2 regions of the Mitsuaria sp. MSU3D genome follow, and region 2 is predicted to be linked to the other one. Evidence: predicted binding sites of a transcription regulator. Region 2 holds the regulator's gene; the other holds the start of a gene.
What was found. The regulator NrdR, encoded in region 2, represses ribonucleotide reductase genes. The targets are predictions, from matches to a motif close to CACNANATNTNGTG.
Positions count from the first base shown of each region.

Region 1: a site for NrdR is predicted at 1,924-1,937, ahead of AC1VNM_RS18090 (ribonucleoside-diphosphate reductase subunit alpha). Genes of this name have one in related genera too.

Region 1 is NZ_CP200314.1:4,104,859-4,108,267, forward strand. Features, by position in the region: gene AC1VNM_RS18090 (ribonucleoside-diphosphate reductase subunit alpha) at 1-1,705, opposite strand, end outside; gene AC1VNM_RS18095 (sigma-54-dependent transcriptional regulator) at 2,252-3,409, opposite strand, start outside.
Region 2 is NZ_CP200314.1:1,329,107-1,332,515, forward strand. Features, by position in the region: gene AC1VNM_RS06070 (type IV pilin protein) at 1-514, opposite strand, end outside; gene AC1VNM_RS06075 (GspH/FimT family pseudopilin) at 511-1,092, opposite strand; gene nrdR (transcriptional regulator NrdR) at 1,288-1,731, opposite strand; gene glyA (serine hydroxymethyltransferase) at 1,748-2,998, opposite strand; gene AC1VNM_RS06090 (lytic transglycosylase domain-containing protein) at 3,377-3,409, opposite strand, start outside.

The DNA.
Region 1 (3,409 bases), 2.8 Mb from region 2:
GCGGGCTGCGGACGTTGCAGGCGTCCTTGAACGTGATCCAGGGATGGCCGGTCTCGAACAGCATCGTCAGCATCTTGCGCCACAGGTCGCGGGCCGGCATGCGCTTGTAGAGCTTGAGCTCGCCGCGGTCGACCTTGGCTTCGTACGCCTCGTAGGCGGTCTGGAAGGCCTTGCCGAACAGGTCGTGCAGGTCCGGGCAGGTCGACGGGCTGAACAGCGTCCAGTCGCCGCCCTCGATGACGCGCTTCATGAACAGGTCGGGAATCCAGTTCGCCGTGTTCATGTCGTGCGTGCGGCGGCGGTCGTCGCCGGTGTTCTTGCGCAGCTCGAGGAATTCCTCGATGTCCAGATGCCACGTCTCCAGATAGGCGCAGACGGCGCCCTTGCGCTTGCCGCCCTGGTTCACGGCGACGGCCGTGTCGTTGACCACCTTCAGGAACGGGACCACGCCTTGCGACTTGCCGTTCGTGCCCTTGATGTGCGAACCCAGCGCGCGGACCGGCGTCCAGTCGTTGCCCAGGCCGCCGGCGAACTTCGACAGCAGCGCGTTTTCCTTCAGCGCTTCATAGATGCCGTCCAGGTCGTCGGCCACCGTCGTCAGGTAGCAGCTCGACAGCTGCGAGCGGCGCGTGCCGGCGTTGAACAGCGTCGGCGTGGAGCTCATGAAGTCGAAGGTCGACAGGACTTCGTAGAACTCGATGGCGCGGGCTTCGCGGTCGATCTCGCCCAGGGCCAGGCCCATCGCGACGCGCATGAAGAACGCCTGCGGCAGTTCGATGCGGGTGCCGTCGACGTGCAGGAAGTAGCGGTCGAACAGCGTCTGCAGGCCCAGGTAGTCGAACTGCAGGTCGCGTTCGGCCTTCAGCGCGGCGCCCAGCCGGGCCAGGTCGTACTGCTGCAGCTTCTCGTCGAGCAGCTCGGCCTGCACGCCCTTCTTGATGAAGCCAGGGAAGTAGTCGGCGTACTTGGTGGCCATCTCGGCCTGCGTCGCGTCCTCGCCCAGGATCTCGCGGCGGATCGTGTGCATCAGCAGACGCGCGGTGGCGCGCGTGTAGCCGGGGTCCTTCTCGATCAGCGTGCGGGCGGCCAGGATGGCGGCCTTGTAGACCTCGTCGATCGGCACGCCGTCGTACAGGTTGCGCTTCGTTTCGGCCAGGATCGGGTCCGGCTTGACGTCGGCGCCCAGGTTCTCGCAGCTCGACGCGATCAGCGCGGCCAGCTTGTTCAGGTCGAGCGGGACGCGCACGCCGTTCTCGGTCACCGAGATGCCGGACTCCAGCACGGCGGCCTGCTGCTGTTCACCCTGGCGGGCACGCTCCTGCGTGCGGCGCTCGCGGTACAGCACGTAGGCGCGCGCCACTTCATGGTGACCGCCGCGCATCAGCGCCAGCTCGACGTGGTCCTGCACGTCCTCGATGTGGAAGGTGCCGCCGGCCGGACGCGAGCGCAGCAGGCCGCGGGTCACGGAGTCGGTCAGCGCGTCGACGGTCTCGCGCACGCTCGCGGAGGCGGCGCCGCTGGTGCCGTGCACCGCGAGGAACGCCTTCATCATCGCCACCGCCACCTTGCTCGGCTCGAAGTGCACCACCGCGCCGTTGCGGCGGATGATCTGGTGCTGCGGGAAGCTGGCCGAAGCGGCGGCGGACTCGCGGGGAGCCTGCGCCAGGCCCGTTTCAGCGGTCGGTGTGGCGGCGACTGTCTGCATGGGATCCTCGTTCTGGTCTGGAAAACAAAAAATGCTGCGCCCGGCCCGGCTTTTCCGAAGGGCCAAACGATCAGGGGGTCAGGTGGTGCTCGCGATGCTGAAGATGCGCCTTGGCTTGGTGATTCCGCTCCTCCGGCTGGGGGGCCGGCACTGCGGACAAGACTTCTGATGGAGCATTCATCGCCGTGTTTGCGAAGTCAGCAGGATAGCATGCAAAACACTATATCTAGTGGTCCCGGGACCTTCAAGGAACTAGCGGTAGCGTCCTCCCCGCTTGACGTCCGCCACCCGCTGGGCTAGCCGGAAGACCTGACCCCGCACATGTCCGATGGATTCGCGCATCGCGTCCGGAGCGCCAGGATCCACGCGGGCTGGCGGACCGAATGCGCTGCGAACGCCCATGGTTGCTGCGCTTGCGACGATGGCAATTCGATGACGACTTCGCAGGGTGTCCCTGGGGGCTAGGACAAGTCCGATGAGGACCTTCCCTGAGTCGCCACCTGCGGTGGGGTCATGGTCGCAATGCGCGCAGAAGACAGTCGGGGGTCAGGACTCGTCGCCGCCGATCGAGATCGCCAGGCGCGCCATGCGGTAACGCATCTGACGCAGCGACAGACCCAGGCTCGCGCCGGCCGCCGTGCGGTTGTTGCGATGGCGCTCGAGCGCGCGCAGCAGGATCTGCTTCTCGACTTCGTCCAGGTAGGCCGCGAGATCGGACGGGAGCGGTGCGCCGCCGCCAGCCTCGGCCGGCAGCACAGCCGCCAGCGACGGGTCCATGCTGCCGAAGGCAGGATCGACCGGCGCGTCGTCCGGGCCCAGCACGCTGTCGGGCAGACCGAGATCCGCGAGATCGATGCCATCGCCGCTGGACAGCGCCAGCGCGCGATGCAACAGGTTCTCCAGCTCACGCACGTTGCCGGGGAAGCTGTAGCGCGACAGGGTCGCCAGCGCGGCCGTCGTCAACACCGGGACCGGCGCGACGCCCGCGTCGGCGGCGATGCGCAGCAGGATCCGCGCACTGATGGGCGCTAGATCCTCCATGCGCTCGCGCAGCGGCGGGACGCGGATCTGGATGACGTTGAGCCGGTAATACAAGTCCTGCCGGAAGCGACCGCCCGCCACTTCCGCCGCCAGGTCCTTGTGCGTGGCGCTGAGCAGACGCACGTTGACGGGGATCTCGGCCACCGCGCCGACCGGACGCACGGAACGCTCCTGCAGCGCGCGCAGCAGCTTGGATTGCATCGCAATCGGCAGGTCGCCGATCTCGTCGAGGAACAGCGTGCCGTTCTGCGCGGCCTGGAAGAAGCCCTCGCGGTCCTCGCTCGCGCCGGTGAATGCGCCCTTGCGATAGCCGAAGAATTCGGCCTCCAGCAACTGCTCCGGAATCGCGCCGCAGTTCACCGCAATGAACGGCTGCGGACGGCGCGCGCTGACGTCGTGGATCGCGCGCGCGACCAATTCCTTGCCGGTGCCGGACTCGCCGTTGATCAGCACCGGCGCCATGCTGCGGGCCACCTTCTCGATCAGTTCTCGCACCTGCCGCATCGGTGCCGAATCGCCGACCAGCCGCTCCAGCGCCGAGGTCGACCCGGTCAGCGGCGGCGCGGGGCGCGGGGCCTTGCGCCGTTCCGGCGTCCCGGGCCTGGGTGCATCCACCGGGGGCAGCACGTCGAAGGTGGCCGGCGCGGTCGGAGCGAACGCGTC
Region 2 (3,409 bases):
AGGCGTCTGCCTGCTCGACCCCTTGCTCGTCGAATCCGGTGGTGTAGACCGCGCCGAGTTCCAGCCGCAGCGTCAGCACGCGGCATCGACGGTCGGCGGACTGGCTGCCTTGCGCGACGGCCTCGGCCCGGTAGCGCGTGGCGTCGGCCTGGACGAGGCGCAGCCGATAAAGCCCGCCCTTCGTCGTCGCGGGCTGCTCGATGTCTTCGAGGCGGGCGGCGTATCGCGGGCTGCGCGAGCGGAAACGCTCCTGCGCGAGCTGGATCTCCTGCAATGCCTCGCGCGCCTCGGCGCGCCGGCCCTTCATGACCTGATCGCGGAAACCGGGGAGCGTCAGCGCCGCCAGCACGGCAACGATCGCCAGCACGGTCAGGATCTCGATCAACGAGAAACCGCGGCGGCCCAGTGGCTTGCCTTCTCGCATGGTCATTCGCTCGGTGGATCGCGGTGTGATGCGGGGCTTCATCGGCGGCTTCACCGACGACGGCGTCAGCGGCGTCATCAGCGGCGTCATGCGCACCTCGGCAGGCGGTTCAGCGCGCCATCGGGCGTGCAACTGCGCACGCGGCCCGTGATGCTCACGATGTGACGGACCGTGCCGATGCTGGCGATGCGGACCTCGACCGTGCCGCTGACCGATACGGTCCCCTGGCGTCCGCTGAACAGCATCGAGGGCACGTTGGCCGTGACCTCCGGCCGTCCCCGGTCTCGCACCCAGCGCGCCTGCTTGATCGCCTGCGCGTCGGCGCGGCAGGTGGGTGGCGCATCCAGGTGGCAGTCGCAGCCACCGGCGGCGCCGGTGTGCAGCACGTAGCAGCGGCCGCTGCCGCTGACGGCGGATTCATCGCCGCCGAAGCGCAGGCTCACGTTGCGCGAGCCCTGGATCGCCTCGCTGCGAGCCAGTTGAAGATCGCCGAGAACGGCCTGCGCGGCATTCGCGAGTCGCTGGCGCCAGAGCCAGTCGCGCAGGTCCGGCCCGGCGAGCAGGGCCACGAGCACGACCAGCGCGACGCTGACCAGCACCTCGATGAGGCCGATGCCGCGCGGGGCGGTGGGGCGATGGCAGGGGAATGGGGAAGCGGAGGGCTGCAAGGAAGATCTCCCGAAGAGTTGCCAGGAACTCTAGGGAGACGGCGGCCGTTGCGCTTCGCCTTCAGGAGGGGAAAGCCGGCCCGCTGAAGGGGGCCGGCTTTTGGGGGATGCGCGGGGGATGCGCCTGAAAAGTCCGTGAAGGCCGCGTCAATGACGCACGACTTCAGTGCCGCACACGCGCGGCGTCCCGCGACCTCAGATGTCTCGGATCAGCTGCCGGAACTCGTCGACGTCCTCGAACGAGCGGTACACCGAGGCGAAGCGCACGTAGGCGACCTTGTCGATGCGCTTGAGCTCGCGCATCACGTGCTCGCCCAGCTTGGTCGACGGGATCTCGCGCACGCCGGTGCTGAGCAGCTTCTCCTGGATGCGCTCCAGCGCCGCGTCGATCTGCTCGATGCTCACCGGCCGCTTGCGCAGCGCCAGCGTCATCGACGCGCGCAGCTTGCCCATGTCGAACTCGGCGCGCGTGCCGTCCTTCTTCACGACCATCGGCAGCGCGATGTCCGCGCGCTCGTAGGTCGTGAAGCGCTTGTCACAGGACTGGCAGCGACGGCGGCGACGCACCACGTCGCCTTCGTCGGACTCCCGGGTCTCCGACACCTGCGTGTCGCCGTGACCGCAGAACGGGCATCGCATGCGCCGCGGACTCCGCTCAGCGGTAGACCGGGAACTGACGCGTCAGCTCGGCCACCTGCTCGCGCACGCGGGCCAGATTGGCCTCGTCATGCGGGTTGTCCAGCACGTCGGCGATCAGGTGGGCGGTCTTGCGGACCTGCTCCTCCTTGAAGCCGCGCGTGGTCATCGCCGGCGTGCCCAGGCGGACGCCGCTGGTCACCATCGGCTTCTGCGGGTCGTTCGGGATGCCGTTCTTGTTGCAGGTCATGTGGGCCGCGCCCAGGATGGCCTCGGCTTCCTTGCCGGTCAGGTTCTTGGGGCGCAGGTCCACCAGCATCACGTGGCTCTGCGTGCCGCCGGAGACGATGCGCAGGCCGCGCTCGATCAGCGTGTCGGCCAGCACCTTGGCGTTGGCGACGACCTGCTGCTGGTAGGCCTTGAACTCGGGCGTCAGCGCTTCCTTGAAGGCCACCGCCTTGCCGGCGATCACGTGCATCAGCGGGCCGCCCTGGATGCCGGGGAAGATCGCCGAGTTGATCTTCTTGGCGATCGCTTCGTCGTTGGTCAGGATGATGCCGCCGCGCGGGCCGCGCAGGCTCTTGTGCGTCGTCGAGGTCACGACGTCGGCGTGCGGCAGCGGGTTCGGGTAGACGCCCGCGGCGATCAGGCCGGCGTAGTGCGCCATGTCGACCATGAAGTAGGCGCCGATCTCCTTGGCGATCTTGCCGAAGCGCTCGAAGTCGATGTGCAGCGAGTACGCCGACGCGCCCGCGATGATCAGCTTGGGCTTCTTCTCGCGCGCCAGCGCTTCCATCGCGTCGTAGTCGATCGCCTCCTTGGCGTCCAGGCCGTAGGAGATGACGTTGAACCACTTGCCGCTCATGTTCAGCGCCATGCCGTGGGTCAGGTGGCCGCCTTCGGCCAGGCTCATGCCCATGATGGTGTCGCCGGGCTGCAGCAGCGCGAAGAACACGCCCTGGTTGGCCTGCGAGCCGCTGTTGGGCTGCACGTTGGCGAACTCGGCGCCGTAGAGCTGCTTCAGGCGGTCGATCGCCAGCTGCTCGACGATGTCCACGTACTCGCAGCCGCCGTAGTAGCGCTTGCCGGGGTAGCCCTCGGCGTACTTGTTGGTCAGCTGGCTGCCCTGGGCTTCCATCACCGCCGGAGAGGTGTAGTTCTCCGAGGCGATCAGCTCGATGTGGTCTTCCTGGCGCCGGGTCTCCTGCTGGATGGCGGCGAAGACTTCGGCGTCGACGTTGGCGAGGGTCTGTTGGGTGCGGTCAAACATGATGATGTCGGCTCAAGGGTTGGCGCCGCCCGGCCGGCAACGCATCGGCGCGGTCGCCATTCTTCTGGAATGACAGCGACCCGGCGACGGAGGACGGAACGACGGCGGCCCAGGCGAACGGCACGGACAGCCAGGGAGATCCCCGGCCGTTCGCGCTTCCCGGTGGTGGCCCACCTCGGGCGACGCCTGTGCGGAGACCGATCCGTCTCCGGGCAGGGCGCCCTGATCGCCAGTTGCGCGAAGCCCGCAGTGTAGCCGCACCGTCGAGGGGCGCCGGGCATCTCGTGACATTGTTCCCACGGCAGAGGGGTCGCCGGCTTCGCCCAATGAGAAACGGGTTCCCGTGGAACCCGTTGATCGAGGTCGCGGAACGAGCGTTCAGCGCATGACGGCGGTCATGGCGACCTGCTC